Regions from separate parts of the Roseixanthobacter glucoisosaccharinicivorans genome, predicted to be linked through region 2. Evidence: predicted binding sites of a transcription regulator. Region 2 holds the regulator's gene; each other region holds the start of a gene.
The links. Region 2 encodes PhoB, which activates phosphate uptake and scavenging genes when phosphate is short. Its sites were predicted from a motif close to TGTCATNNANCTGTCAT; they were not measured.
Positions count from the first base shown of each region.

Region 1: the regulator PhoB is predicted to act here: its motif matches at 5,347-5,363, upstream of olsB (l-ornithine N(alpha)-acyltransferase).
Region 3: the regulator PhoB is predicted to act here: its motif matches at 4,976-4,992, upstream of V5F78_RS20050 (acetoacetate decarboxylase).
Region 4: the regulator PhoB is predicted to act here: its motif matches at 1,915-1,931, upstream of ugpB (sn-glycerol-3-phosphate ABC transporter substrate-binding protein UgpB).

Region 1 covers NZ_CM195538.1:270,708-278,347, forward strand. The annotation lists gene lpxC (UDP-3-O-acyl-N-acetylglucosamine deacetylase) at 1-634, shown strand, start outside; gene V5F78_RS01155 (outer membrane protein assembly factor BamD) at 967-1,815, shown strand; gene recN (DNA repair protein RecN) at 1,821-3,506, shown strand; gene arfB (alternative ribosome rescue aminoacyl-tRNA hydrolase ArfB) at 3,535-3,957, opposite strand; gene olsB (l-ornithine N(alpha)-acyltransferase) at 4,142-5,209, opposite strand; gene V5F78_RS01175 (hypothetical protein) at 5,477-6,085, shown strand; gene V5F78_RS01180 (YifB family Mg chelatase-like AAA ATPase) at 6,199-7,640, opposite strand, start outside.
Region 2 covers NZ_CM195538.1:3,387,104-3,394,743, reverse strand. The annotation lists gene pstC (phosphate ABC transporter permease subunit PstC) at 1-776, shown strand, start outside; gene pstA (phosphate ABC transporter permease PstA) at 794-1,627, shown strand; gene pstB (phosphate ABC transporter ATP-binding protein PstB) at 1,728-2,552, shown strand; gene phoU (phosphate signaling complex protein PhoU) at 2,572-3,300, shown strand; gene phoB (phosphate regulon transcriptional regulator PhoB) at 3,306-4,007, shown strand; gene V5F78_RS15705 (GcrA family cell cycle regulator) at 4,455-4,967, opposite strand; gene V5F78_RS15700 (aspartate aminotransferase family protein) at 5,253-6,512, shown strand; gene argF (ornithine carbamoyltransferase) at 6,509-7,438, shown strand; gene V5F78_RS15690 (Hsp33 family molecular chaperone) at 7,559-7,640, shown strand, end outside.
Region 3 covers NZ_CM195538.1:4,324,432-4,332,071, reverse strand. The annotation lists gene V5F78_RS20065 (sodium:proton antiporter) at 1-902, opposite strand, end outside; gene hrpB (ATP-dependent helicase HrpB) at 1,071-3,554, opposite strand; gene V5F78_RS20055 (WD40 repeat domain-containing protein) at 3,705-4,697, shown strand; gene V5F78_RS20050 (acetoacetate decarboxylase) at 5,066-5,812, shown strand; gene V5F78_RS20045 (patatin-like phospholipase family protein) at 5,970-7,121, shown strand; gene V5F78_RS20040 (TSUP family transporter) at 7,197-7,640, opposite strand, start outside.
Region 4 covers NZ_CM195538.1:2,787,517-2,795,156, reverse strand. The annotation lists gene V5F78_RS12965 (twin-arginine translocation signal domain-containing protein) at 109-456, opposite strand; gene V5F78_RS12960 (helix-turn-helix domain-containing protein) at 801-1,874, shown strand; gene ugpB (sn-glycerol-3-phosphate ABC transporter substrate-binding protein UgpB) at 1,988-3,301, shown strand; gene V5F78_RS12950 (BatD family protein) at 3,603-5,432, opposite strand; gene V5F78_RS12945 (VWA domain-containing protein) at 5,435-7,561, opposite strand; gene V5F78_RS12940 (vWA domain-containing protein) at 7,558-7,640, opposite strand, start outside.

The sequences.
Region 1 (7,640 bases), 2.0 Mb from region 2:
AGTTCCGATTCTCGACGGCAGCGCCGGCCCGGTGGTTGCCGCCATCGACGAAGTCGGCATCGCCGTGCTCCCCGCCCGCCGCAAATATCTCAAGGTGCTCAAGCCCATCCGCGTCGAGAACGGCGCCTCCTTCGGTGAGCTTCTGCCCTATGACGCCGGCTTCCGCCTGGAAGTGGAGATCGAGTTCGATCATTGCGGCATCGGCCGCCAGCGCTTCGCAGGCAACCTCACCCCGAACGTGTTCCGCCGCGAACTGGCCCACGCCCGCACCTTCGGCTTCCTGAAGGATGTGGAGCGCCTGCGCTCTGCCGGCTATGCCCGCGGCGCCTCGCTGGAAAACACCGTCTGCCTCGGCGAAGCCGGCATCCTCAACCCCGAGGGCCTGCGCTTCACGGACGAGTTCGTGCGCCACAAGGCGCTGGACGCGGTGGGCGATCTGGCGCTCGCCGGCCTGCCCCTGATGGCCCGCTATCGGTCCTTCCGCGGCGGCCACAAGCTGAATTTCAACGTGGTGGATGCCTTGCTGGCAGATCGCACGGCCTTCGCCGTGGTGGATGCCCCGGTTCGCGGCCGGCGCGAAGGTGCGGAACTCGCGGTTGGCGCCCCCGTCCTCGCCTACGCTCCGGAGCGCTGAGGCGCTAGGCTTGGGCGGTCGCGCGCGGCGGTGGTGCCGCGCCCTTCACTCCTTGTACATTTTACCAGCCAGCGTTCGGCGCGGCATGCGGGCGCGGCACGTTTTGCCGGCGTCCGGCGCCTTCGCATCCCGGCTCCCTTACGCCCCGTGCACCCGCCGCCGGCTTGACGTGCGCGCCCCCGCCCTTAAAAACCCTAGCGAACCGGGTCGCGGAAACGCATTTGACGTCGCTTCGCCCGCGCCCGCCACATTGCCGACTGAAAGCGCCTTTAGCCGCGTAGTCTGCGGCGTTCTGCACGGAGGCCGACGGCTTGGGATGGAACCTTCACGTGATGCGCCTTTTCACTGACGCCGCTGTCCTGCGCGCCCGGGCGGCCAGCCTGCTCGCGGTCCTCTGTCTCGCCACCGGCCTTGCCGGCTGCGCCAGCACCAAGGACGATGTCATTCCGCCCGACGAGCCGGCAGAGAAGATCTACAACGAGGGCCTCACCCTGATGCGCAAGGGTGACTATACCGCGGCCGCCAAGCGATTCGAGGATCTCGACCGCACCCATCCCTATTCGGAATGGGCCCGCAAGGCGCTGCTGATGGACACCTATGTCTATTACGAGGCCGGCAAATATGACGAGGCCATCGCGGCGGGCAAGCGCTACATAGCGCTGCATCCGGGCTCCGACGATGCCGCCTACGCCAGCTATCTCGTCGCCTCCGCGTATTTCGACAACATCCCCGACATCACCCGCGACCAGAAGGCGACGCGCCAGGCGCTCGATGCCCTGGACGATGTGATTCGCAAATATCCGAACACGGAATATGCCGCCTCCGCCAAGAAGAAGGTGGAAGTGGCGCGCGACCAGCTGGCCGGCAAGGAAATGATGATCGGCCGCTATTATCTGGAAAATCGCAATTACACCGGCGCCATCAACCGCTTCAAGGTGGTGGTCACGCAATACCAGACCACCCGGCAGGTGGAAGAGGCTCTGTTCCGCCTCACCGAAGCCTATATGGCGCTCGGCATCACGTCCGAGGCGCAGACCGCCGCCGCCGTGCTCGGCTATAATTTTCCCGATAGCCAGTGGTACAAGGACGCCTATAAGCTGGTTCAATCGAGCGGCAACCTGCCGGTCGAAAACAAGGGGTCCTGGATCAGCCAGGCCTTCAAGAAGCTCGGTCTCGGCTAGGATCCATGCTCTCCTCTCTCTCGATCCGGGACATCGTTCTGATCGAGAAGCTCGATCTGGCGCTCGCGGACGGCCTCACCGTCCTCACCGGCGAGACGGGCGCGGGAAAATCCATCCTGCTGGACGCATTGTCCCTGGCGCTCGGCGGCCGGGGCGATGGCGGCTTGGTGCGCCACGGCGAAGCGAAGGGGCAGGTGACTGCGGTCTTCGATCTGCCGCTCGCCCACCCCGCCCGCGCCATCCTCGCTGCCGCCGACATTGCGGACGAGGGCGAGGTGATCGTTCGCCGCATCCAGATGGCCGACGGACGCACGCGCGCCACCATCAATGAACAGCCGGTGAGCGTGCAGACCCTGCGCGCGCTCGGCGCCCGGCTGGTCGAACTCCACGGCCAGCACGATGATCGCGCCCTGGTGGACCCCACCACCCACCGCACCCTGCTGGATGCCTTTGGCGGCCTTTCCGCCAAGACCGAGGCGGTGGCCCGCCTCTGGCGTGCCTGGCGCGCCGCCCTCTCGGAGGCCGGCGCCGAGCGCGCCCGCCTGGAGGAAGCGCAGAAAGAGGCCGATTTCATCCGCCACGCGGTGGACGAACTCACCGCGCTCGGTCCCGAGGTGGGGGAAGAGGTCATGCTCGCCCAGCGCCGCACCAGCATGATGCGCTCGGAGAAGATCGCCGGCGACCTTTCCGAGGCGCTGGAAGCGGTGGGCGGCAGCGGCTCGCCCGTGCCCTCGCTCTCCGCCGCGGTGCGGCGCCTGGAACGCCGCGCGGGCGAATCGCAGAGTCTGGTCCGGCCGGCGGTGGAGGCCATCGACCTCGCCCTCGACGCGCTGGAGACCGCCCGTTCGCACCTGGAAACCGCGCTCCGCGATGCCGCCTTCGATCCGCGCGACCTCGAAAGGGTGGAGGAGCGGCTGTTTGCCTTGCGCGCGGCCGCCCGCAAATATGGCGGCGCGATCGACGACCTGCCAAAGGTCGCCGCGCGATTCGCAGCCCAGCTGGACGCCTTGAACCGCAGCGCCACCACGCTCGCCGCGCTGGAAGCCAAGGTCGCCGAGGCGGAGGAGGCGTATCGCGCCGCCGCCGCCGCGCTTTCCGCCGATCGCAAGGCCGCCGGCGCCAAGCTGGATGCGGCCGTTGATGCCGAATTGCCACCGCTCAAGCTGGAGCGCGCCCATTTCACCGCCCGCATCGACAGCGATCCCCGCTCGCCCGGCGCGGAAGGCTATGACCGGGTGGAATTCTGGGTGCGCACCAATCCCGGCACAAGGCCCGGCCCCATGATGAAGGTGGCCTCGGGCGGCGAACTCGCGCGCTTCCTGCTGGCGCTGAAAGTGGTGCTGGCGGATCGCGGCTCGGCGCCCACCCTGATTTTCGATGAAATCGACACCGGCGTGGGCGGCGCGGTCGCCGATGCCATCGGCCACCGCCTCTCGCGCCTGGCGGGGCAGGTGCAGGTGATCTGCGTGACCCATGCGCCCCAGGTGGCGGCGCGGGCGGGCCAGCATCTGCTGATCTCCAAGGCCTCCGTCGGTACGGGAAAGGACGCGCCCGTCACCACGCGCGTCGCGCCGCTCGATGCACCGAGCCGCAAGGAAGAGATCGCTCGCATGCTGGCCGGCGCCAGCATCACACCGGAAGCCCGCGCGGCGGCGGAACAGCTTCTCCAGGCGGCCACCGTCTCGGCTTGAGGGCCGGCCGCGCATTCCTCGCGGCCCTTCAGTCCGCCTGTGGCTTGTTCTGGCGCAGGGTCTTCACCACGCCGCGCCGCTCCTTCGCCTCCAAGCGCCGTTCCTTCGAGCCGAGGGTTGGGCGCGTGGGCCGGCGGATCGGGGCGACATAGGTCGCCTCGCGAATCATCTCCACCAGGCGTTCGAGCGCATCGGCGCGGTTGCGCTCCTGGGTGCGGTGGCGCTGCGCCTGGATGATGACGACGCCGTCCTGCGTCATGCGCTTGCCGGCGATGCGGATGAGGCGATGCTTCACCCCATCGGGCAGGTTCGGCGAGGCGAAGGCGTTGAAGCGCAACTGTACCGCGCTCGACACCTTGTTGACATTCTGCCCGCCGGGACCCGATGCGCGCACGAAGGCGAGTTCGATCTCATCCTCGGAAATGGCGATGCGGGGGGTGATCTCGATCATGGCTAAGCCCGGACGCGCGGAACGCTGCACGGCTCCGACAGCCGGCCGGCAGGCCCCAGCTATGGCAGAAAGCCGCGCCGCGCGACAGCTGTGCGCGGATTCGCCCCGCCGGTCCATGCGGATGCCGCGCCGGTGCGCCCAACAGGGGATGCAGGTCGCGCCGGTGTGTCCGGCGCGGCCGGGCTCAGATGGCGTGGCGGTTCGCGGTCGGGCCGAAATGCTCAACATAGCGGGCGCTGATGATGGAGCGCGGCAGCACCACGAGCACGTCGGTGGTGCCGAACTGGTGGTCCACCACCGCGCCGTCGCCGACGAAGCCGCCGAGGCGCAGATAGCCCTTTACCAAAGGCGGCAGGGCATGCAGCGCCGCCTTCATGTTGATCTCATCCTTGGGGATGCGATCCATCGGCACATAGCGCTTGTCGAGCGCGCGGGCGCGCCATTCCTCCGGCGCCAACGCATTGTGATGCAGGAACGAGAGCTGGAGCGCCAGCGCCTCGGGGTCGGTGCCCTCCAGGCTCGCGCAGCCGATCATCACGTCGATATTGTTGCGCAGGATATAGGCCCACACCCCGTGCCACAGCAGCTCCACCGTGCGCTTGTTGCGGTACGGCTTGAGCACGCAGGACCGCCCCAGCTCCAGGAACTTGAGGCCGGGATGCGCGGCGACGATGCGGTTCACGTCGAACTCGCCCTGGGTGTAGAAGCCGCCATGGCGGTCCGCCACATCCTGCTTCAGGAGGCGATAGGTGCCTACGACCTTGGGCTTGCGCCGGCCCAGCACCATCTTTCCGGCTTCGTAATCCAGCACCAGCATGTGGTCGCAAATGGAGTCGAACGCATCCACGTCGCGCCGGGCGAGCCGCGCCGCGGCGTCGGGCACGGCGGACATTTCCTCGTAGAAGACCTTATAGCGCAGGCGCTGGGCGCGGCGCACGTCGCGCGCGGTGCGGGCGAGCCGCACTTCCAGCGGCCCGAGGCGGCCGAGCACCACCGGCTCGCCGAACGGCACGGCCTCGCGGTGGCGGATGCCGGAATAGGCGCGGAAATCGGAGACCAGCTTCTGCGGGCCGTTCAGCGCCGGCTTGCCGTCCGCGCGCAGCACGGGGGGCGCAAACAGGGGCGCGCCGAACTTGGCGCCGGGAAATTTGGCGAAGCCTTCCTTGGCCACGTCAATGCCGCGGCCCACCAGAGCCGGCCAGCTGAAGGGCTGCGGGTCGAGACTGGTACCGGACGGATCTTGGCGTTTCATGCAACGACCCCCTCCTCGGGCCGCCGCTGGACACGGCGGTTCTATGGGATGCCGCGCGCCGTCCCAGACGAGCTCGAAACCGGGCGCGCGCATCGTGCGCGTTCATCCCGCGTGACCATCACATTCACCATAGTTTTCCTACGGCTATGTGACAATGGCCGATTGTGACACCCCGGTCCTGTCATATGACGGTGGTGGCGCATTGCGGGCGCGGGGGGCGCATGCTAGCGCGGGATGCCGTAGGGCAATCGGGATTCGGGGGGCATCATGTCTAAAGTTCGGTTTCTGTCGCGCGCGGCCGGCGGCGCGCTGGCGCTCAGCATGGCGTTTTCGGGCTTGGCCCAGGCCCAGACCCTGCCCACCCCCGCCGCCGTGACCGTCATCACCGTGCCCGGTGTCGGCGCCATGAACGTGCTGAGCTATCAGGCGCGCTTCGTTTCCGCCGATCCGGCCACCCGCCGTGTGGTGCTCGAGACGCCGAACGGCAAGCGCTGGTCTGTGATCGCCCCGCCGCTGCTGGGCGACGTGATGCAGCTCGCCAACAGCCGCAAGCTGTTGATCCGCGTGCTGCCCGGCCTGGTCACCGCGCTCGGCAAGGCCCATCAGGGCACGCCCGGCGTTGCGGTATCCGAAGTGGTGCTGAAGGACGGGCTTCCGGGCTGGCCGGAGGATTACGGCTTCCGGGAGATCACCATCACCTCCATCCTGGTCAATATCGACAAGACCAACGGCACCATCAGCTTCGAAGGGCTGGACGGCGTGGTGCGCACCGTCAAGGCGGCCAACCCCCAGGTGCTGGCCGATCTGCAGAAGGTGGAACTGGGCGACCTGTGCCAGATCACCTATTATGAAGGCCTTGCCATCAACGCCATGTAGCATCGCCGCGCTGCCCTGCGCCGGGCAATGGTCTGCGAGGCAATGGTCTGCGAGGCAATGGCCGGCGAAGAAGTAACCGGCGAAGGCAGAAGTGAAACACAAGCGGCGGCGGTTCAGGCCGCCGCCTGCGCGCGGTCGGCCAGGGCGCGATAGGCCAGCGCCTCCGCGAGATGCCGGCGGCCAAGGCTTTCCGCCCCGTCGAGATCGGCGAGGGTGCGGGCCACCTTGAGCACCCGGTGGTAGCCGCGCGCTGAGAGGTTCATGGCGCTGGTGGCATCGCGCAGCAAAGCGAGCCCGCCGGCATCTGGCGCGGCCACCACCTCCAGAAGCGGGCCGGAGGCCTGGGCATTGGTGCGGATGTCCGGCCGGTCCAGCGCGGCGTAACGCTCGACTTGAAGGGCGCGCGCGGCGGCGACCCGTGACGCCACCTCCCGCGAGCCCTCCGCCGGGGCGGGCAGCACGAGATCGGCAGCGGTCACGGCCGGCACATCCAGATACAGGTCGATGCGGTCGAGGAACGGGCCGGAGAGGCGCGCCTGGTAATCCTCCTTGCAGCGCGGCCCGCGCTTGCAGGTGAAGCCGGGCTCGCCCGCATGGCCGCAGCGGCACGGGTTCATGGCGGCAATCAATTGGAACCGCGCCGGATAGGTCACGCGGTGATTGGCGCGGGCGATCAGCACGTCGCCTGTTTCGAGCGGCTGGCGCAGGGAATCCAGCACTTGGGGCGAGAATTCCGGCAATTCGTCCAGGAACAGCACGCCATGATGGGCGAGCGAGACCTCGCCCGGCTTTGCCTTGGCCCCGCCGCCCACCATTGCCGCCATGCTGGCGGAATGGTGCGGAGCGCGGAACGGGCGGCGGTCCACCAGGGCGCCGTCCTGGATCGCCCCCGCCACCGACGCGACCATGGAGACGTCCAGCATCTCGGCCGGCGAGAGCGGCGGCAGGATGGAGGGCAGGCGCTGGGCGAGCATGGATTTGCCGGCGCCGGGCGGGCCCACATACAGCAGATTGTGACCGCCGGCGGCCGCCACCTCCAGCGCGCGCTTGGCGGTTTCCTGGCCCTTCACGTCCCTGAGGTCGAGGTTCGACCCTGCGGGCGGGCGCAGGCGCGGATCCGGCCGGGCGAGGATCTGCCGGCCCGTGACATGGTTCGCCAGTTGGATCAGCGAGATGGGGGCGAGAATCTCCATGTCGGGGCTGGCCCAGGCGGCTTCCGCGCCGCAGGCGCCGGGACAGATGAGCCCGTGGCCGCGCGCATTGGCGCCGATCGCCGCCGGCAGCACGCCCGCGACGGCGGCGATGGAGCCGTCCAGCCCAAGTTCGCCCACCACAGTGAAGCCGGCGAGCGCATCGCCGGGAATGGCGCCGATCGCCGCCATCAGCCCCAGCGCGATGGGCAGATCATAATGGGAGCCTTCCTTCGGCAGGTCGGCGGGGGCGAGATTGATGGTGATGCGCCGCGCGGGCAGGGCGAGCCCGGAGGCGATCAGGGCGGCGCGCACGCGCTCCTTGGCTTCCGTCACCGCCTTGTCGGGCAGGCCGACGATGGTGA
Region 2 (7,640 bases):
TCTGGTCGCCCGCCTGGAACCCGGTGACCGAGAATTTCGGCGCCCTGGTGATGATCTACGGCACCATCTTCAGCGCCGTGATCGCCGTCGTCGTGGCCTTGCCGCTCTCGTTCGGCATCGCCTTCTTCCTCACGGAAATCGCGCCGCAGCCGCTGAAGCGCCCGATCGGCGTCGCGGTGCAGCTGCTCGCGGCTGTGCCTTCGATCATCTACGGCATGTGGGGCTTCTTCGTGATCGTTCCGCTGGTGGCCGCCTATGTGCAGCCGCCGCTGATCGAATGGCTTGGCCCGCTGCCGGTCATCGGCGCCCTGTTCCAGGGACCCCCGCTCGGCTCGGGCATGCTCACCGCCGGGGTGATCCTGGCCGTGATGATCATCCCCTTCATCACCGCCATGTTCGTCGAAACCCTGGAATCGGTGCCCCCGATGCTCAAGGAATCCGCCTACGGCGTCGGCGGCACCACCTTCGAGGTCTATAAGAACGTCTCGGTGCCCTACGGCAAGACCGCCATGGTCGGCGCCGTGATGCTGGGCCTCGGGCGCGCGCTCGGCGAAACCATGGCCGTCACCTTCGTGATCGGCAATGCGACCCGCCTTTCGGCCTCCCTGTTCGCGCCCGGCGCGACCATCGCCTCCACCATCGCGAACGAGTTTCCCGAAGCTTCGATCGGCTCGCTGAAGCTGACCTCTCTGCTTCAGCTGGGCTTCATCCTGTTCGTGATCTCGTTCATCGTCCTTGCCCTGTCCCGTGCGCTCGTGCGCTCGCGGCTCGATTGATCCGGGAGGCAAACGTCATGGCATCCCTCGCAGCACGCCGCGCCAAGGACTATACGGTCAAGGTCGTCTCCACGGGGTTCGCGGTCTTCGCGATCTTCCTGCTGGCCTGGATCCTGTGGACCCTGATTTCCCGCGGTCTTCCGGCCCTCAACCTCAATGTCTTCACCAAGGTGACGGCGCCTCCCGGCCAGGGTGGCGGCCTTCTGAATGCGATTGTGGGATCTCTGATCCAGATCGGCATCGCGCTGGCGATCGGCGGTCCCATCGGCCTGTTCGCCGGCACCTTCCTGGCCGAGAACGGCAAGGGCACGAAGATCGGCTCCGCCGCTCGCTTCGTGAACGACATCCTGCTCTCGGCGCCGTCGATCCTGGTGGGCCTGTTCATCTACCAGTTCCTGGTGGTGCCGTTCGGCGGCTTCTCCGGCTGGGCCGGCGCGATCGCGCTGGCGATCCTGGTGATCCCGGTGATCGTGCGCACCACCGAGGACATGCTGAACCTGGTTCCGGTGGGCTTGCGCGAAGCCGCCTTCGCGCTCGGCGCGCCGCAGTGGAAAGTGGTCATCATGATCACCTGGCGGGCGGCCCGCGCTGGCATCGTCACCGGCATCCTGCTGGCCATCGCCCGCGCGGCGGGTGAAACGGCGCCGCTGCTGTTCACCTCGCTGGGCAATAATTCCTGGTCGACGGATCTCAGCAAGCCCATGGCCAGCCTGCCGATCGCGATCTATCAATATGCCGGAAGCCCGTTCGACGATTGGGTGTCGCTGGCCTGGGCCGGCGCGCTGCTCATCACCGTGGGCGTTCTGGTCCTGAACGTCGTGTCCCGTCTGGTGCTGGCGCGCACGCGCTGAACCGGCACCCTGAGATCACCGCCCCGAGGGCGCCCAAGATCACCGCCCGGGCCGGCAGCACGCCGGCCCACCGGGCGACCAGAGACCGAATGAGGCTGACATGAACTCTGCAGTGGATCCGACCTTCAATATTTCCTCCTCCGTCTCGGCCAAGCCCGATGCCATTCAGGCGCCGACCAAGATCAAGGTGGAGAAGCTCGATTTCTATTACGGGCAGAACCACGCGCTGAAGAACATCAATTTCGAGATCCCCGAGAAGCGCGTCACCGCGATGATCGGCCCCTCGGGCTGCGGCAAGTCCACCTTGCTGCGCGTGTTCAACCGCATGTACGACCTCTATCCCGGCCAGCGTGCCGAGGGCGGCGTCATGTTCGACGGCGTCAATATCGTCGGCAAGGAACTGGACCCCACCGTGGTGCGCACGCGCATCGGCATGGTGTTCCAGAAGCCGACGCCGTTCCCCATGTCGATCTATGACAACATCGCCTTCGGCGTGCGCCTGCACGAGAATCTCAATAAGGCGAAGATGGACGAGCGGGTGGAAAGCTGCCTGCGCAAGGCCGCCATCTGGGAAGAGACCAAGGACCGCCTGCATACCTCGGCGCTCGGCATGTCCGGCGGCCAGCAGCAGCGCCTGTGCATCGCCCGCACCATCGCCGTGCAGCCGGAAGTGATCCTGCTGGACGAGCCGACCTCGGCGCTCGATCCGATCTCCACCTCGAAGATCGAGGATCTGATCGACGAACTGAAGCAGGATTTCACGATCGTCATCGTGACCCATAACATGCAGCAGGCGGCGCGCTGCGCCGACATCACCGCCTTTTTCTACCTGGGGGAACTGGTCGAGGTCGCGCCATCGGACGTGATCTTCACCAATCCCAAGCAGATCAAGACCCGCGATTACATCACCGGCCGCTTCGGCTGACCAAGCAAGGATCTGCCAGATGCCCGACCATACCGTCTCGGCCTTCGACGCCGAGCTGAAGGAGATCGGCCGCAAGGTCGTTGAAATGGGTGGCCAGTCGGAGCGCATGGTGGCTGACGCCGTCAATGCCCTGATCCGCCGCGACACCGCTGCCGCCCAGCGCGTGATCCTGCTCGATACGAGCGTCGATCTGCTGCAGCGGGAGATCGAGGAGAAGGCCATCGTCTGCATCGCCAAGCGCCAGCCGGTGGCGAGCGACCTGCGCGACGTGGTGGCCTCGATCCGCATCGCCTCCGACCTGGAGCGTATCGGCGACCTCGCCAAGAACGTGGGCAAGCGCGTGCTCGCCATCGAAGGGGAATATCATCCCCAGAAGCTGGTGCGCGGCGTCGAGCACATGTCCGATCTGGTGCTGGAGCAGCTGAAGGAAGTGCTGGACGCCTATGCCAGCCGCGACCAGGCGAAGGCGGTGGATGTGTGGGTCCGCGACAGCGGCATCGACACCATGTACACCTCGCTGTTCCGCGAACTCCTCACTTATATGATGGAAGATCCGCGCAACATCTCGGTGTGCACGCATCTGCTTTTCTGCGCCAAGAATATCGAGCGCATCGGCGACCACGCGACCAATATCGCGGAGACCATCTATTATATGGTGTCGGGACAGATGTTGTCCGAAGAGCGCCCGAAGGCGGATGTCTCCAGCGAGACCACCGTCGCTTTCCCGGGGCATAGCCTTCAGGGGTAAAATCCGTGCCTGCGCGTATCTTGATTATCGAGGACGAGGAACCCCTGACCCTTCTGCTCCGCTACAATCTGGAGTCAGAAGGTTATTTCGTGGAGAGCGTCGGACGCGGCGATGAAGGCGAGACCCGGTTGCGCGAAAGCGTGCCGGACCTCGTCATCCTCGACTGGATGCTGCCGGGCCTGTCGGGCATTGAACTGTGCCGCCGCCTGCGGACCCGCCCGGAAACCGAGCGTCTGCCGGTCATCATGCTCACCGCCCGCGGCGATGAAACGGAACGGGTGCGCGGCCTCGCCACCGGGGCCGACGATTATGTGGTGAAGCCCTTCTCCGTGCCCGAGCTTCTGGCGCGGGTGCGGGCACTGCTGCGGCGCGCGAAGCCGGAGCATGTGGCCACATTGCTGCGGGCTGGCGACATCGAGCTGGACCGGGAGACCCACCGGGTGCACCGCTCGGGGCGCGAGGTGCACCTTGGGCCGACGGAATTCCGCCTGCTGGAATTCCTGATGCAGAGCCCGGGACGGGTGTTCTCGCGCGAGCAATTGCTCGACGGCGTGTGGGGACAGGACGTTTATATCGACGAGCGCACGGTGGACGTGCACGTGGGGCGCCTGCGCAAGGCGATCAATCGGGGGCGCCAGTCGGACCCGATCCGCACCGTGCGCGGCGCCGGTTATTCGTTCAACGAAATGTTCGCCCGCGTGCATTGAGCGCGGGAGGGCCTGCGCGCTCGAATGCGGGGGTGCTGCGGGGATTGGTGGCTGGGCCCGCTGTATGCGGGCTCATGCGCCATGGTGCGGAGCCAGCGTGCCGCCGCATCGTGCAGCGCCAGCGTCACGAGCAGGCTCCCGCGCAGGCCGCGGCGTATGGTGCAAAATTCAGATGTCTTGGCGGAGCGGAACCCGCGGGAGATATTCTTTCCGGGGATAGGGCCTGCTCGCAGCCCAAATGCCCTTACGGGCTCGCACATGGCCCCGGGCGGTTCGGGCGCCGAGCCTCGGTGCATCAAGGCCCGGACGCCATGCGCGCGCGGCCTTCCCATTCGAGCGACGCGGCAATGTCGCCCGGCGCCCGACCTTTGGCACAATCCAAGATGTCGTCGCGTCGCCCCGGCGAGGTCTGCGCAGCCGGCGCAGCCCCAAGCGCGGCGGCGGCGGTCAGATGCGGGCGACGCGCCGGTCGCGACGGCGATCCTGCGTGGGCTGGTAGGCCATCCGCGCATGGGTGGTGCAATAGGGCATGCCGGTGACACTGCGGCCGCCGCAGAAATAGAAGTTTTCCGTGCCCGGCTCGCCGATCGGCCAGCGGCAGGTGCCCTCGGTCAGGTTCATGATGGTGCAGCGCTGGCCCATGGCGACCACATTGCCGCCGGTTGCCGGACGCGGCGCGGGCTCGGGCGCCACGAAAGCCTCCAGGGCGGGGGCGAGCGCGGTGTTGCCCATGGTTTGCGGCTGCGGCGCGGGCTTGTTCGCGGGCGCTTCAGGCCGGGCCTTGCGCGGGCGTGCGGCGGGAACCGTTGATTTCGCTCGGCCGGAGAGGCCGAGGCGGTGCACTTTTCCGATCACCGCATTGCGGGTGATGCCGCCCAGCTCGCCGGCGATCTGGCTTGCGGAAAGCCCTTCGCCCCAGAGCTTCTTCAAGAGTTCGACGCGCTCGTCGTTCCAGCTCATCGCTCTCCTCCTTCGACTCTTCTCCCGCACCCAGGCGCGCCATTGCACGCGGGTTCGCAGGGCCCAACGTCACTTGGGGAACAGGCCTGCACGAGATGTCGTGGTCAGCCACGAGCAAACTACAATATGCACGCCCGCCCGCACAGAGTCGGAATGCATTCCCGTGCCGTTGTCCCCAAGTCGTTACGATCAGGTCAACGGCTGCGCTCTGTTGACCTCCCGCGCGCGATCATTAGAATCCCTTTTTGTCGGGCCGCCCCGCGAGGGCGGCCTTTGGCGTTTCTGATGTCCGGCGAGACGCAGCGCGTTTCGCCCCACCCCAAGAGGAGGGGTTCCGTGATCACCCCCGTTCTGCCGACCTACGCGCGCATCGACCTCGTTTTTGAAAGGGGAGAGGGCTGCTGGCTCGTCACGACGGACGGGCGACGCTATCTCGATTTCACCGCAGGCATCGCGGTCAACATCCTCGGGCATGCCCATCCTTATCTGGTCTCGGCGCTGACCGAACAGGCCGGAAAGCTCTGGCACACCTCGAATTTGTTCCGCATCGTCGGCGGCGAGCGCCTGGCCGAGCGGCTGAAGGCCGTGACCTTCGCCGATACCATGTTCTTCACCAATTCGGGTGCGGAAGCGCTGGAGTGCGCCATCAAGATGGCGCGCCGCTACCAATATGTGATCGGCGCTGAGGCGAAAAACCGCATCATCGCCTTCGAGGGCGCATTCCACGGGCGCACGCTCGCGACCATCGCGGCGGGCGGCAACCCCAAGTATCTGGAAGGCTTCGGCCCGAACATGCCGGGCTTCGACCATGTGCCGTTCGGCGATATCGAGGCCGTCAAGGCGGCCATCGGACCGGAGACCGGGGCGATCCTGGCGGAGCCGATCCAGGGCGAGGGCGGCGTGCGCGTGCCCTCGGCGGATTTCCTGCCGCAGCTGCGCGCCCTGTGCGACGAGCATGGCCTGCTGCTGATCCTCGACGAGGTGCAGTGCGGCGTCGGGCGCAGCGGCAACCTGTTCGCCTACCAGAGCTCGGGCATCGTGCCCGACATCATGGCGGTGGCGAAGGGCATCGGCGGCGGCTTCCCCATGGGCGCGTGCCTCGCCACGGAGAATGCGGCGCGCGGCATGACGCTCGGCACCCACGGTTCGACCTATGGCGGCAACCCGCTCGCCATGGCGGTGGGCAATGCGGTGCTGGACGTGGTGCTTGCGGACGGCTTCCTGGAGCGGGTGCAGGCCATGTCGGCGCTGCTCGTACGCACGCTGAACGAGATCAAGGACCGTCATCCCGCAGTCATCGCCGAGGTGCGAGGTGAAGGACTCCTGCTGGGTGTCAGGGCGCAGGGCCCCGCCGCCGAGCTGGTGCTCGCCCTGCGCGACGAGGGCCTGCTGGCCCCGGGCGCCGGAGACAATGTGGTTCGACTTCTGCCGCCTCTCATCCTCACCGAGGAGGAGATCGCCATTGCCGCCGGAAAAATCGAGGCCGCCTGCCTGCGGATCGAGGACGGCCTTGCACGGGCGTCGGCGAAGGGAGCCGCCGAATGAAGGACACAGGCGTGCGTCATTTTCTCGATCTGTCCGATATCCCCGCGGTGGAGCTGCGGCGGGTTCTGGAATTGTCGAAAGATCTCAAGGCCAAGCGCAAGGCCGGTTCGGCCGAGCGACCGCTTGCCGGCAAGTCGCTGGCGATGGTGTTCGACAAGCCGTCCACGCGCACCCGCGTCTCGTTCGATCTGGCCATGCGCCAGCTCGGCGGCGACACGGTGATGCTCACGGGCGCGGAAATGCAGCTGGGGCGCGGTGAGACCATCGCCGACACTGCCCGCGTCCTGTCGCGCTATGTGGATGCCATCATGATCCGCATTCTCAGCCATGAGGATCTGATGGAACTCGCCACCTACGCCACGGTGCCGGTGATCAACGGCCTTACGCGCGTGTCCCATCCCTGCCAGGTCATGGCCGATGTGATGACCTTCGAGGAGCACAAGGGCCGCATCGCCGGGCGCAAGGTGGCTTGGACCGGGGACGCGAACAATGTGCTCGCCTCCTGGATCCATGCCGCCCACAGCTTCGATTTCGAGTTGAACGTCGCGACCCCGAAGGAATTGTCGCCGCGCCAGGCGCTCAAGGAATTCGTCAAGAAGACCAAGGCGCGGGTGAAATTCACCCGCGATCCCGAGGCGGCGGTGGAGGGGGCGGATTGCATCCTCACCGACACCTGGGTCTCCATGGGCGACAAGGAAGCCGAGCGGCGCCACAATCTCCTGAAGCCCTATCAGGTCAACCGCGCCCTGATGGCGCGCGCGGCCCCGGACGCCATCTTCATGCATTGCCTGCCCGCCCATCGTGGGGAAGAAGTGACCGATGACGTGATGGATGGGCCGCAATCGGTGGTGTTCGACGAGGCGGAAAACCGCCTGCATGCCCAGAAGGGCATTCTGGCCTGGTGCTTCGATACGCCGGCAGCCTGAGCCGTGGTGCCGGGAGAAGGTGACGCCATCCTCCCCCGGCCGGGCCTGCGGCGCGCGAGACGATGCCGCGGCGGCGGTCGAAGGCCCGGCCCTCGGGCCGGGCGGTTGGAATGAGGTATCATGACCAAGGAAACACGTCCCGAGCCCCGCCAGGAAGCGCCTGATAACTCGGTGCTTCCATTCCAGGTGGACGCGCTCGACA
Region 3 (7,640 bases), 940 kb from region 2:
ATCAGCAGCACGTCGCGCACCACCCATTGCAGCTCCACGCGGGTGCCGTAGACGTCGAAGCCGATGCCCGGCTTCCACAGCGCGCTCAAAAGGATGGCGCCGATGATGCCGATCAGCAGCGGCACGTTCTGCAATCCGCGCACCGTGACGTGCTCGGTATCCGGTGTGGGATCGACCAGCGGCGGCGGGGTTTCCTTGGAATAGAAATAGCGGTCGAGAAAATAGAAGGCCAGCAGCAGGAGGCCGGCGACCACCGCCGTGTCGTGCAGCAGATGGGTGGTGGTCCAGAAGAAGCTGACGCCCTTCAGGAAGCCCAGGAACAGCGGCGGGTCGCCGAGCGGGGTCAGCGAGCCGCCGATGTTCGACACCAGGAAGATGAAGAACACCACCACATGCACATTGTAGCGGCGGTTGTCGTTCGCCCGCAGCAGCGGCCGGATCAACACCATGGAGGCGCCGGTGGTGCCGATGAGGCTGGCGATCACGGTGCCGAAGGCGAGGATCGCGGTGTTGGTCAGCGGCGTGCCGTGGATGTTGCCGGCGATCAGGATGCCGCCGGACACCGTGAACAGCGAGAACAGCAAAATGATGAAAGGAATATATTCCAGAGCCGCCGTATGCACCACTTCGTGCAGGGTCAGGCTGGGTCCGTAGGTGAGCGCGAACGGCACCACGAAGCAAGCGGCCCAGAACAGCGCGACCTTGCCGTAATGATGGTGCCAGAAATGGTTGGCGAGCAGCGGAAACAGCGCGATCGACAGCAGCATGCCGGCGAACGGCAGGCCCCACAGCAGGTTCAGGTCGGCGCCGTTGATGCTCGCCGCGCCGGGCAAGGCGGCCTGGGCGAGCGAGGCACTCAGCAGGACGGGGAGGGCGGCCAGGGTGCCGGTGAGAAGGCGCAATCCGGCCCCCGTGCGGGGGGCATGCGGCCTTGCGGTTTCACGTTCCGGATTTGGCCCCACCATTCGTCCTCCCAGTTCGCCCCAGGCCTTTTGATGGACGATGGCGGCAGCTAACGCAAGCTGGGCCCTCCGCTTTCGGCACTGGAGATGCTGCGGCGTCAGGAGGGATCAGGTGCCGCGCGGTTTCGCCCGGTGCGTCGGCGGCGCGCTCGCCGGGTCCTCCGGCCAGGGATGGCGGGGATAGCGCCCGCGCATTTCGGCGCGCACGTCGCGCCAGGAGCCGCGCCAGAATTGCGGCAGATCCTTCGTCACCTGGATCGGCCGGTGCGCGGGCGAGAGCAAGGAGAGAATCAGCGGCACCTTGCCCCCCGCGATGGCGGGATGGCGGGTGAGACCGAACAGTTCCTGCACCCGCACCGCCAGCAGCGGGCCTTCGGGATTTTCATAGTCGATGGGCAGGCGCGAGCCCGAGGGGGCATCGAAATGGGTCGGCGCCTCCGCCTCCAGGCGGGCGGTGAGCGCATAGGGCAGCAGAGCGTGAAGCGCGTTGCCGAGATCACCCGCGCCGATCTGGGCAAGCGATGATTTGCCGTCGAGAAACGGGGCGAGCCAGGCGTCCGCCGAGGCGGCGAGGGTCGTGTCGGAAAGGTCGGGCCAGCCCTGCGCCTCGCCTTCCGCATGGCGCAGGAATTCCACCCGGTCGCGCCATTGGGCAAGCGCCGCCGTCCAGGGCAGGCGGGCAAGGCCGAGCGCGGCGATCCCCTGCGCCAGCACCCGCGCGGTTTCCGCACCCGTCGGCACCGGGCGCGGCCGGTCCGCCAGCACGAGCGCGCGCAGGCGCCGCGTCTCGCGCGCCCGCACGGCGGCGGCCTCGGCATCGAAGCCGATTTCGGTGCCGGTGCGGATCTCGCCCGCGAACAGGCGCTCCAGCTCCTCCTCGGACAGCGCGGCGGCAAGCGAGATGCGCGCCGCCTCCGCCCGGCCGGAGATCTCCGCGACCGACAGCAGCGGCGCCTTGGCGAGCGCGGCGGACGGCTCCATCACCCCGCCGCGCCCGTTCGCCAGGAGGAAGCGCGTGCCGTCGCCGCGCGCCTTCGCCACCCGGTCGGGAAAGGCCAGGGCCAGCAAGGCCGCGGGGGAGGGAGGCTCCACCGTCTTCGCCCCGCGTGCGCCGGCAAGATCGCCCCAGCGCTCCGCGAGGCGGCGGGCGTCGTCCGCGCGGCGCGAGCGGTCGCGGCGGAATTCCTCCAGGCGGTGGAGCAGATCGACGCTCTCGCCGCCGAGTCCACGCTCCACCAGGAGCGCGGCGATTTCGGATGCCAGCGCGGCCGCGCCGGCATCGGCGCCCATCACCACCATATGGGCGAGGCGCGGCGGCAGGGGCAGGCGGGCCATGCGCTGGCCGAGCGGCGTCACCGCGCCGTCTTCGTCGAGCGCGCCCAGCAGCCCCAGCAATGACTTCGCCTCGATGAGGGCGGGCAGCGGCGGCGGATCGAGAAAAGCGAGGCTGCGGGCATCGCGCACGCCCCATACCGCGAGATCGAGCACCAGGCCGGAGAGGTCGGCGGCGAGGATTTCCGGGGTCGCGAAGGGCTGAAGGCTCGCCGTCTCCCCTTCGCCCCACAGGCGATAGCACACGCCCGGCTCCGTGCGGCCCGCGCGGCCGCGCCGCTGGTCGGCGGCGGCGCGGGACACGCGCACGGTTTCCAGCCGCGTAAGCCCCACGTCCGGCTCGAAGCGCGGCACGCGGGCAAGCCCGCCGTCGACCACCACGCGCACGCCTTCGATGGTGAGGCTGGTTTCGGCGATGGAGGTGGCGAGCACCACCTTGCGCCGTCCGGCCGGGGCGGGCAGCACCGCGCGATCCTGCTCGGCGGCATCGAGCGCGCCATAGAGCGGCACGATATCGACGGCGGAATCGCGCACTTGAGCGCGCAGCAGGTTTTCCGTGCGGCGGATCTCGCCCGCGCCGGGCAAAAACGCCAGCACCGAGCCGCGCTCGGCGGCAAGCGCGGTCTTCACCGCGTCCGCCACCTGGGTGTCGATGGGGGAGCGGGCATCGCGGCCGAGATAGCGGGTGGTGACGGGAAAGGCCCGGCCCTCGCTCTCCACCACCGGCGCCGGCGCGCCCGCCCCGCCCAGCAGCGCGGCGACGCGGGCGCCATCCAGCGTCGCCGACATGGGCAGCAGGCGCAGGTCCTCGCGCAGCGCGCCTTGGGACTCGAGCGAGAGGGCAAGGCCGAGGTCGGCGTCCAGGCTGCGCTCGTGATATTCGTCGAACAGCACCGCCGCGACGCCGGACAATTCCGGATCGTCCAGGATCATGCGGGTGAAGACGCCTTCGGTGATGACCTCAATCTGGGTGCGCCGGGAGACTTCCGAGCGCAGGCGCACCCGGTAGCCGACCCGATCGCCCACGCGCTCACCGAGCGTCTGCGCCATGCGGTGGGCAGCGGCGCGGGCCGCGAGGCGGCGCGGCTCCAGCACCAGGATGCGCCGGCCCGCGACCCAGGGCTCGTCCATCAGCGCCAGCGGCACGCGCGTGGTCTTGCCCGCGCCCGGCGGGGCGACCAGCACGGCACTCACCCGCGCGCGCAGCGTCTCGCGCAGGAGGGGAAGCACATCGTCTATGGGCAGGCGGGTGTCGAACATAAGCGTGGCGACCGAGGGAGCCGCCCCTTAGGCCATCAAAACGCGGGGAAATCCAGAGCGGCGCCTTCCGCGCAGCCCAATGGCGGGACAAGCCGGCGGCCTTGGCTTATGAAGGCGGCATCCGACCGCCTTCATGGAATGTCGCCCGAAATGCCGTCCACGCCGTCCTCGCTCACCGACAAGGTGCGCACCTTCGCCCTCGACGGGGCGACCGCCGCCGCCGCCTTCCTGCGCGGCACCTGCGTCTTCATCTCCGAGGCTGGCGCCGCGCTGTTCCCGGCGACGGACAGCACGCTCGCGCTGCATGACGGCGTGGTGCTGTGCGCCGCCGGCGACGGGCAGCGCCTTGTCACCGGCGGGGATGACGGCAAGGTGAGGGAGGTGCTCGCCACCGGTGAAGCGAAGACCATCGCCACCCAGAAGGGCCGCTGGATCGACCGGATCGCGCTGGGGCCGGACGGCTCCGTCGCCTATTCCGCCGGCAAGAGCGCTTTCCTGGTGCCGGCGAAGGGCGAGGTGCGCAGCTTTGCCGCACCCTCGACGGTGGGCGGCCTTGCCTTCGCCCCCAAGGGGTTGCGGGTGGCGGTGGCGCATTATGGCGGGGTGAGCCTGTGGTATCCCAACGCCGCCGACGCGAAGCCCGAGGTGCTGGAATGGAAGGGCTCCCATCTCGGCGTCACCTATTCGCCGGACGGGCGCTTCATCATCACCACCATGCAGGAACCCTCGCTGCACGGCTGGCGCCTCGCCGACGGCGCGCACATGCGCATGACCGGCTATCCGGCGCGGGTGAAGAGTTTCGAATTCACCCATGACGGAAAGTGGCTGGCCTCCTCCGGTTCCACCGAGGTGGTGCTCTGGCCGTTCGCCACCAAGGACGGCCCCATCGGCAAGCAGCCCTCCATGCAGGCGCCCTCGGCGAGCGGCGGGCGCGTGACGGTGGTGGCGTGCCATCCCAAGGACCCGGTGATGGCGTGCGGCTATGACGACGGCATGGTGCTGATGGTGCGCCTGACCGACGGCGCGGAAATCCTGCTGCGGGCGCCCGACGCTTCCCCCGTCTCGGCCATCGCCTGGCGCAAGGACGGCGGCGCGGTGGCGTTCGGCACGGCGGGCGGAAGCGCCGGGCTGCTGGAATTCTAGGACCGATCGACCTTCAGCAGTCTGGTGCCGCGTCGAGGCACCTGACGGCGGGTGCGCGACATGGTCTTTCTTTTACAAGCCGTCATGGCCGGGGGCGTCCTGGGCATCCACGCCGGGCCGCCCGCGCGGGGATTGAAAAGCCGATGCCAGCGGTGCCGCGTGGATGCACGGGACAAGCACGTGCATGACGAGGTTCTGCTGCACGGGGGCGGGGTGAAGTTCGCGCCCTGCACCGCGGGGCCGCATGGATCGCGCCCGCGCCGCTGCCTGCTTGTGATCGTCGCGGGGCTGTCACGTCGAGCGGCTATCGGCTAACGTCAGCGTCATCTCGCAGGCGCGAGATGCACCATGCCGGTCGGAGATGCTCCATGAAGATCGAGGACGTTCGCCGCAACGCCTACTCCATGCCCCTGACGAATCCCGCTTATCCGCCGGGACCCTACCGCTTCTTCGACCGCGAGTTCATGATCATCACCTACCGCACCGACATCGAGGCCCTGCGCCGCGTCGTGCCCGAGCCGCTCGAGGTGTACGAGCCGCTGGTGAAGTACGAATTCATCCGCATGCCCGATTCCACCGGCTTCGGCGATTATACCGAGACCGGACAGGTGATCCCGGTGAAGCTCAACGGCGTGGAAGGCGGCTACGTCCATTCCATGTATCTGGACGACGAGGCGCCGATCGCCGGCGGCCGCGAGCTGTGGGGCTTCCCCAAGAAGTATGCCCACCCCAAGATGGAAGTGGAAAAGGACGTCCTGGTCGGCCGCCTGCACTATGGCAAGACCCTGTGCGTGGAAGCCACCATGGGCTACAAGCACAAGCAGGCCGACAAGGACGCGGTGCTCGCCGCCCTGAAGACTCCGAGCTTCCTCATCAAGATCATCCCCCATGTGGATGCCACCCCGCGGATTTGCGAGCTGGTGCGTTATTATCTGGAAGACATCCAGCTCAAGGAATGCTGGACCGGCCCGGCCGCGCTCGGCCTCTACCCGCATGTGATGGCGGATGTCGCCAAGCTGCCGGTGCTGGAAGTGGTTTCCGCCCTGCACCTGCGCGCCGACCTGACGCTCGGCATGGGCGAAGTGGTTTATGACTACATGGCCGAACCGAAATGATCCGGCCCGGAGCGCGCGCCGCCTTTTGGCGCTTGCGCTCCGGTGCCTGATTCTGCCTTCTTCAAACACGACGGCATGATCCGGCGCGGGGTGGCGCAGACGCCTCACCCCGCGCGTGCTGAACGGGCCGCTGGCCGGCAAGCTGATGGGGAAAGACATGCGCACGCGGATCTGTGAAAATCCAAACGATATCAGCGAGATCGTCAAGGATTACGACCGGGTCGCGCTGGTGTTCCAGGGTGGCGGCGCGCTCGGGGCCTATCAGGCGGGCGTCTATGAGGCGCTCTCGATCGCCGGCGCCGAGCCCAACTGGATTTCCGGCGTCTCCATCGGCGCCATCAATTCCGCGATCATTGCCGGCAACACGCCGGAAAACCGCATTCCCCGCCTGCGGGAATTCTGGGAAACGGTCTCCGGCCGCAAGATCTGGCCGTTCACGCCCGATGGCGACGTGTTCCGCGCGCTGCGCAACCAGATGAGCGCGATGGTCACCATGAATCTGGGTCAACCGGGCTTCTTCAAGCCGCGCTTTCCCAATCCTTGGCTGCTGCCCACCGGCTCGGCAAACGCCACCAGCCTGTACGACACCGAACCCTTGCGTGAGACCCTGGTGAAGCTGGTCGATTTCGACCTGATCAACAATGGTGCGAAGCGCTTTTCCGTGGGCGCCGCAAACGTGCGCACCGGCAACTTCATCTATTTCGACAATACCACCCACCGCATCGGTCCCGAGCATGTGATGGCTTCCGGCGCCCTGCCGCCGGCATTCCCGCCGGTGCGCATCGACGGCGAATATTATTGGGACGGCGGCGTGGTCTCCAACACCCCGCTGCAATGGCTGCTGGACCAGCCGGACCATCCCGGCGCGCTGGTGTTCCAGGTGGATCTGTTCTCCGCGCGCGGCGATCTGCCCCGTGACATGTTCCAGGTGATCGAACGGCAGAAGGACATCGGTTATTCCAGCCGCACGCGCTACACCACGGACCTGTTCCGCCGGGTGCAATTGCTGCGCTCCAAGCATGCGGAAGCGGTGCTGCGCATTCCCGAGCAGTTGCGCACCGAGGAAGACCTTCAGGTGATCTCCGATTACGAGAAGTCGGGCGCCGTCAATATCTGCCACCTGATCTATCAGGAGAAGGATTACGAGCGCGACTTCAAGGATTACGAATTCTCCGGCAGCTCCATGCGCGACCATTGGGCGTCGGGCTTCGAGGATACGGTGAAGACCTTGCGCCATCCGCAATGGCTGGTGAAGCCGGACAAGAGCACGGCCATCGTCGTCCACGACGTGCATCGCACCGACGACTGAGCGCGCCAAGGCGGCGCGGAAGCGCGAGCATCCGCGGCGCCGCGCCTTGGGGCTTTCATCCGCGCGGCGGGTGCCTCACAGGAGGAAGCCGCGCGCCAGCATGAAGATGCCGAGGCCGAGGAGACCGGCGAAGAAGCAGGTCTTGAACGTCGCGGGGGAGAAGGTCAGGCGCATGCGCCGGCCGACCTCCATGCCGATCAGCGCCGGCACCAAGGCGATCAGCGACAGCATCACCGCGTGCGGATCGGCGAGCGGCGCATCGCCTCCCGTGAGCGCGAAGGCGAGGGTGAAGTTCGCCACCGTGAAGGTGAGGCCGAGCGCCTGGATCAGGTCCTCGCGCTCCAGCGCGAGCGATTGCAGATAGGGCGCGGACGGCATGACCGTGACACCCGTGGTGCCGGTGAGAAAGCCCGAGGCGAGGCCGATCAGCGGCGAGAGCCACCCTTCCCACGCGCTGGGCGTGTGGAAATGGATCGCCCGCAGGCCGAGTACGCCATAGACCGACAAGGTCAGCCCCAG
Region 4 (7,640 bases), 600 kb from region 2:
GACCTCTCCCCGGGGGGGAGAGGTGATGCCGGCGGGGGTCAGGGCCGGGGTGAGGGGTGAGGGACCCTTTCGGCGCGCTCGGGACGAGCGGACCGTGCCCAAAGGGTGTCAGCGCACCCAGCGTCCGGGAATGAACACCCACTTGCCGCCGCGCAGCACCCATTGCGGGCCCACATGGCGGAAGCCGGGACGGTTGCGCTCCCAGCGGCCGGACACCCAGACATAACGCCGGCTGCGCGAACTCCACATCCAATAGCCGGGTACCCAGACATAGCCCCGGCGGGCCGGTGGGCGGGCCTCGCGCCGGGGGGCCGGCGGACCGTTGAAATTGGGCGAGCGGCGATTGGGGATCTGCCATTGCTGGGCCTGCGCGTCCTGCGGCAGCGCGAGGCTCGCGAGCGGGGCGGCGGCCACCGCGGTCAGCAGGGATCTCAGGAAGCTACGACGCGACAGCATGCTTTCACCCTCAGGGCCGCCGCCGGAGCGGCGCGGACAAATGGCCGGCTTCCCGGAAAGGATGGGCCTCTTTCCGGGAAGCGCTATCGGGACAGGGGAGTCCCGAGGGCCCGCACCGCGCAGGTCGGGGGGACACCGGCGGGTAGGGCATCGGCAAGGCTAGCGCGCTCGCTCGCTTTTGCGATGAGCAGCCCGTCCCGGCGCTATGCACTCGATCCCAATCCCAAGCGCGCATTGCCCTCTTGCGGGGGAGGATGTAACGGCAACGTTCAACCTTGGCTGGTCCTGCGCTAATATGATCCCCGAATGCACCGGCGGGCGCCGGAGAAGCAGGCGGGAACGACGTGTCTTTCGTGGCGATAAACCAGAGCAAGCCTGCCGTTGCGCACGCCGAGACCGGCGGAGAGCTGGCCGCTTTGCCGCTGGCCCCGCTGCATTTCACCACCGCAGACCTGCCGAAGGCGGAGCAGTTCGGCGGCTGGCGCGATTTCATCGCCGCGACCGTGGACCTCTCCCTGGTGGCCGCCCCCGCCGTGGGATTCGAGGCGGACAAGACGGTGTGGGATCTCGGCCGCTTCGCCCTGACCTCGGCGCGCATGCCCGGCGCCGGATATCAGCGCAGCTGGCGCCATATCGGCAAGGACCCGATCGACCATTGGTGCCTCGTGCTCTACGAGAGCGAAATTCCCGGCCGCAGGGCGCCGCTGGGTTTTCGTTCGCTGGCGCGGCCATTCGTCGGCGCCGGCTCCGACCGGCGGGTGCTGACGCTGTTCATTCCGCGCGATCTGTTTGCCGGCACCGCCGCGGCTTTCGATGCCGCGCCGACAGACATTCCCGATACCGGCCTCGGCGGCCTGCTGGCCGATTACCTGTTGAGCCTGGAACGACAGATGCCGCGCCTCACGGCGGCGGACCTGCCCGCCGTCGCCGAGGCGACGCGCACCCTGCTCGCGGCCTGCATCGCCCCGAGTGCGGATGCGCTTGCGCAGGCCCAGGCGCCATTGCTGCGCACCACGCTGGAGCGGGCGCGGCGGGTGATCCAGGCCAATCTCAATTCCCCCACCCTTACGCCGGCGGGCCTGTGCCGCGTGCTCGGCATTTCCCGGTCGCGCCTCTACCGCCTGTTCGAGGATCTCGGCGGCGTCACGCGCTACATCCAGCGCCAACGGCTGCTGGCGGCGCTGGCCGCGCTGGGCGATCCGGCCGAGGGGCGCGCGATCGGGCAGATCGCCGAATTCTTCGGCTTTTCCGATGCCTCCGGCTTCAGCCGGGCCTTCCGCGGCGAATTCGGCTTCAGCCCGAGCGATGCCCGCAGCGCCGCGCTGGCCGGCCTGCCGCGCGCCCCGGCACCGGCGCGGCGCGCGCCCCCGGGCGAGACGCGCGATCTTGCAACCATCCTGCGCGGGCTCCAGGCCTGAGGCACGCCGGCCCGGGCTGGGGGCACCAGATTTTGCCGATTGTCATGGAAACGTAACGCTAAGTGATCATGCGTTGCGCATGATCGGTGCATGGCGCACCCGAGGAGGCACTCATGGCATCTCGCATCCTGCCGTCGGCGCTGCTTGCCGCCGCGCTGGCCTTCGCCGGCCCCGCATCCGCGCAAACCGAGATCCAATGGTGGCACGCCATGTCCGGCGCGCTCGGGGAAAAGCTGGAGAAGGTCGCCGGTGACTTCAACGCGTCGCAGAGCGAATACAAGATCGTCCCGGTGTACAAGGGCTCCTATCCGGAGACCATGACCGGCGCGATCGCCGCCTTCCGCGCCAAGCAGCACCCGGCGATCGTGCAGGTGTTCGAGGTGGGAACCGCGACCTTGATGGCCGCCAAGGGCGCGGTCTATCCGGTCTACAAGCTGATGGCGGACGCGCACGAGCCGTTCGATCCCAAGGCCTATTTGCCGTCGGTCACCAGCTATTATTCCGACACGGCGGGAAACATGCTCTCCCTGCCGTTCAATTCCTCGACCGCCATCCTCTATTACAACAAGGATCTGTTCGCGAAGGCGGGCCTTGATCCCCATGCGCCGCCCAAGACCTGGCCGGAAGTGGAGGCCGATGCCAAGAAGCTCCAGGCCGCCGGCGTGCCGTGCGGCTTCACCACCCAATGGCCATCCTGGGTGAATGTCGAAAACCTATCGGCCTGGCACAATATTCCCATCGGTACGAAGCAGAACGGCATGGGCGGGCTCGACACCGTGCTGGAGATCGCCAATCCGCTGGTGGAGCGGCATTGGACCGCGCTGGCCGAATGGCAGAAATCCAAGATCTATGATTACGGCGGCCGCCAGTCGAAGGCGGATCCGAAATTCTTCTCCGGCGAATGCGCCATGTCCATCGGCTCGTCGGCGGCGCGCGCGGCGATCCTCGCCAATGCGAAGTTCGATCTCGGCTACGGCATGCTGCCCTATTGGCCAGACGTGAAGGGCGCGCCGCAGAATTCCATCATCGGCGGCGCCTCGCTCTGGGTGCTGAACGGGCGGCCGAAGGAGGAATATCGCGGGGTGGCGAAATTCTTCACCTATCTCTCGCGCGCCGACGTGCAGGCCTGGTGGCATCAGCAGACCGGCTATCTGCCCATCACCCAAGCGGCCTACGACCTTTCGAAAAGCCAGGGCTTCTACGAGAAGAACCCCGGAACCGACGTCTCCATCCTGCAAATGACGCTCAACCCGCCCACCGAGAATTCCAAGGGGCTGCGCTTCGGCTCGTTCGTGCAGATCCGCGACGTGATCGAGGAGGAGTTGGAAGCGACGCTGGCGGGGAAGAAAACCCCGAAAGAGGCGCTCACCGCCGCCGAGGCGCGCGGCAACGAGATGTTGCGGGCGTTCGAGAAGGCGAATCAATAGGGCCGAGGCTGGGCCGGCCCGCGCGCTCCGGCGCCGCCCGATTCCGCGGCGCTGGCCCGACGGGGCTTCAGGACCAATCGGCCGTCAGCGTCGTGGTGATCGTCGAGGCGCTCACCGCCGGTGTGAGCGATTGTATTTCTTTCACCGGTCGTCATGGCCGGGCGCGTCCCGGCCATCTACGCCGGGCCGAACGTGCAGGCCTTGAAGAGCCCGCTCCAGCGGTGCCGCTTGGACGCACGGGACAAGCCCGTGCATGACGGTTCCTCTGGCGACGGCGGAACCCCATGAATGGCGATGGATCCTAGCCCGCCTGGGGATAGAGCGGGGCGAGGCGGGCGCCCCGGCGTTTGCGGGTGGAGCGGGCGCGGGCGGCGCATTCCGCGTTCACGGCGGAAAGGCAGGCGGCGCCGCTCCAGCGCGCGGACCCCGCGCCATAGAGATGCTGGCGCAGATCCTCCGCCGCCTTGGCCATGGCGGGTGTGCGGAAGGTCTGCGCGTCGAGGGCCTGCGGGTCCGGTTCGCCGGCGGGGGCGGAGGCTGGTGAACCGTCCGCGCGCGTCCAGGCGAGGAGGGCGGCGTGGGCGGCGACCGCGTCATCGGCCTTGCAGGCGGCGCGCAGATCGGCCAGCGCGGCGGCGGTATTGGCGCGCGGCGCTCCCCCGCTGCGATACGCCGGGCGCCGGGCAGGAGCCGCGCGCGCCACGTGTCCCGTGCGACGGCGCAGCAGCAGTGCGGTCACACCCAGCACCAAAAGGATCGCGGCCAGCGTGGCGCCGGTGCGCAGGTTCAGCATGTCCGCCAGCCACGCCGGCAGGGAAAGCTGGGTCTCGACCGCCGGCGGCGGCGCCTGGGGCACCGCGATGGGCGCCGGTTGCGTCTGGGGCTGTGGCGCGGCGGGGCGCGCCTGGTCGGAGGCGGCGACGGTGAAGGTCTCCGCCGGCAAATGGGCGGTTTCCTGGGTGTTGGTGTCGGTGTTCCACCAGCCCACATCCAGGCCCGGCAGCGTGATGGTGCCCTCACGCGTCGGCACAACCGAAATGGTCTTGATCAGCACCGCGCCGGGCTTGCCATTGATGAGCGCCTGGTCGGAGCGGCTGGATTCCTCATATTGGCGCACGCCATCCGCCTCGACGATCGGCATCGGCGGCAATTGATTGGGCGTCGCCCCCACCGCTTCCAGGGTGATGGTGCGCGTCAGCGTCTCGCCCGCCTTGGCCTGGGCCAGCGGCGGATCCCAGGTGCTGGAGAGCGTGACGCCCTGAGACGGCAGGAACCACCCCGTGGCCGCGGCCGGCCGGGCCTTGACCTCGATGCGCACCGGATCCGATGTCACCGTCACCTCGCGGCCGAAGCTGGGATCGGGCCCAGCCATGGGGACCGAGCTGTTGCGGCCGAGCAGGCGCGCCATGTCCGAGGGGAGGCGCCCGCCGGCAAAGCTCGCAAACTGCGCCACCAGCGTCACCGGCCCGATTTCGATGGTGCCGCTGCGCTGCGGGCGCATGATGTAGCCCTGCTCGACCACCCGGTAGCGCTGGCGGCCGACCACTTTGCTGAACATCCGCTGGTCACCGACCTTGGTGAAGGTGGCGCCGACCGCCTCCGGCGGCGTCAGGCCGCCGCCGAGCATCGGGCCGTTGGTGTAGATGCGCACCGCCACCAGCATTTCGCCCTGGACATAGGGCGCCGGCCCCATCGGCTCCACCTGCACGAACAGCGGGCGCGCCTCGGCCGGATCCACGGGGGAGGCGGCATCCACCGACAGGCGAATCGGCGCCGTGGTCTGGCCGGCGAGGGTCAGGCCGGGAACGGTGATTGCGCCCGGCCGCTTCGAGGCGAGCGTGAGGATCCACTCGTTGATCTGGGTGCGCCGGCCGTTGACCACCTCCACCCGGCTTGCCCGGTTGCGGTCCAGAATGTCGAAATCGCGCGCCAGCGGCGACAGATCGGGCGGCTGGGTGCCGTCGCCGCCCACCAGGGTGATGACCAGATCGAAGCTTTCCCCCACCGACAGCGTGGTGCGGTCGACCCGCGCCGTGGGGGCGGCGGCGTTTGCGGGCGCCGCGCACGCGAGCGCCGCCAGCACGAGGGCCAGCATCGGCAGGACGCGGAGCAGGGTGCGGAGGGTGGTCATTCTCAGTCCTGCTGCGGGTCGACGACGCCCGCGCCGCCATAATGGCTGCGGATGCGGGCGCGCAAAAGGCCAGTGGGATCGTCGGGAACTAGGCGCAGGGTCTGCGCGCGATTCTGATCCTCCTCGGTCAAGGGCTTGGGCGCCCCCGGCTGAGCGGGTGGAGGCTGGGGTGGAGGCGGCTCCGGTGGTTTCTGCTCCGGTGGCTTCTCGGGCGGCTTCTGCTCCGGCGGCTTCTGGTCTGCCGGATTGGGCTTGGGCGGTTCCGGCTTCTGCGGGTCCGGCTTTTGCGGATCGGGCTTTTGCGGATCGGGCTTGGGCGGTGCCTTCGGGGGCTCGGGCTTTTGTGGCTCGGGCTTCTGCGGTGCGCCTTTCGGATCAGGCGTGGGCGGCGGCTGATCGGGCTTCTTCTCGTCGCCCGGCTTCTGCGGCTTGTCCTTCTTCTCGTCCTTGCCGGGCTCGTCCTTCGGCTTCTGGTCGTTGCCGGATTTCGGATCCTTCTTGTCCTGATCCTTCTGCTGGTCCTTCTTGTCCTTGTCTTTCTTCTCTTGGTCCTTCTTCTCCTGGTCCTTCTTGCGCTGGTCCAGCAGCTTCTGAACCAGTTCGCGGTTGAACACCGCATCGGCGCGGACCGGGTCGTCCTGGCCGGGATGGGCGGCGAGCGCCGCGTCATAGGCCTTGATCGCCTCTTCCAACTTCCCGGCGCGGGCGAGTGCGTTGCCGCGATTGTAATCGCCATCCGGCACCTTGGCGTAGGCGTCGGCCGCCTCCGCGAAGGCGCCGGATTTATAGAGCGCGCTCGCCTGCCATTGCGGATTCTCGAAGCTGCGGGCGGCGGCGCCGTAGTCGGACCGGGCGAAGGCGTCGGCGCCCTGCTGGTCGGGAGTGCGCCACAGGCCGTCCCAGGTGCGCGATCCACCCGCATCGGCACTGCCGGAGGCTGCCCCCTGCGCCGCGAGCGGCTGCGGGCCTTGTCCTTGCGTATCCACGCCCCGCAATTCCAAGGTTTGTGCGGGCGCGCCTTGGGCCTGGGCCGCGCGCGGGGCAAGCATGCCGCCCAGCGCGGCCACCAGCAGCACCGCGATCCAGCCGCGGCGGAACGCCAGCGGCGCCAGGGCGAGGACGCCGAGCAGCAGCCAGGGGCCCATGTCGAGCCATTGGTCGGCGGACAAGCCGCTGTCCTGAAGCACCGGATCCAGCGGCGCGGCCGAGCCGGAGGACTTGGCGAGCACCGTGTCGAGGTCGCCGTTGCCGACGGTCATGGCGGAGAAGCTGCCGCGCCCGGCGGCGGCGATCTCGCGCAGGCGCGCCTCGTCCATGCGCGTGGTGATCACGGTGCCGTCCCGCGCGCGCAACACGCCGCCGTCGAACGCCAGAAGCGGGCTCCCCGCCAGCGTGCCGACGCCGATGACATTGACCCGGTAGCCCGCCTGCGCCGCGGCCTTCGCGGCGGCGAGCGTGGCGGCGGGATCATCGCCCGCGCCGTCGGTGATCAGCACGATGCGGCCCGCCGGGGCGCCGGCATCGCGCAGCAACGCGGTGGCGCGCGCGACCGCGAGATCGGGCCGGTCCGTGAGCACCGGCATCAGCTCGGTGGAGAGTTCCGGCAGCATCTGGGCGATGATCCGCCCGTCCTCGGTCAAGGGGGAGGCGACGAAGGGGGCGTCGGCATAGATCACCAGCCCCACCTGCCCGCCGCGCATGCGGGCGAGGATGTCGTCCACCTTGTGCCGCGCCGCGCCGAGCCGCGAGGGGCTCTGGTCGGTGGCGTTCATGGACTGGCCGAGGCTCAGCACGATCACGGTGGGGTCGAGCCGGTCGAGTGCCGGCGTGGGCAGTTTCTGCCAGGTCGGTCCGGCCATCGCGAGCGCGGCGAGCACCCATCCGAGAAGCAGAGCCAGCACCGGCCAGAGGCGCCCCCGCGCGGTTTCCTGCAGGCTCAGATGGCGCAGCAGATGGGCATCCACCAGATGGCGCCAGGGGTTGCCCCCCGCGCCGAACCGCCGGAATGCAAGCACGGCCAGCCCCAGCGCCGGCACGATCGCCCACAGCCAGTCCGGCCGCAGGAAATGAAAGCCCGCCGGCAGGAGACCGGCGAGCCAATGGGGCAGGGCGAACGACGGCAGGTTCATGGCCGCTCCCCGACACCGGGGGCCACATCGCGCGATGCCGCCACGCGCGGCGCGCCGGCGGCGCGGCCACGGGCGAGGG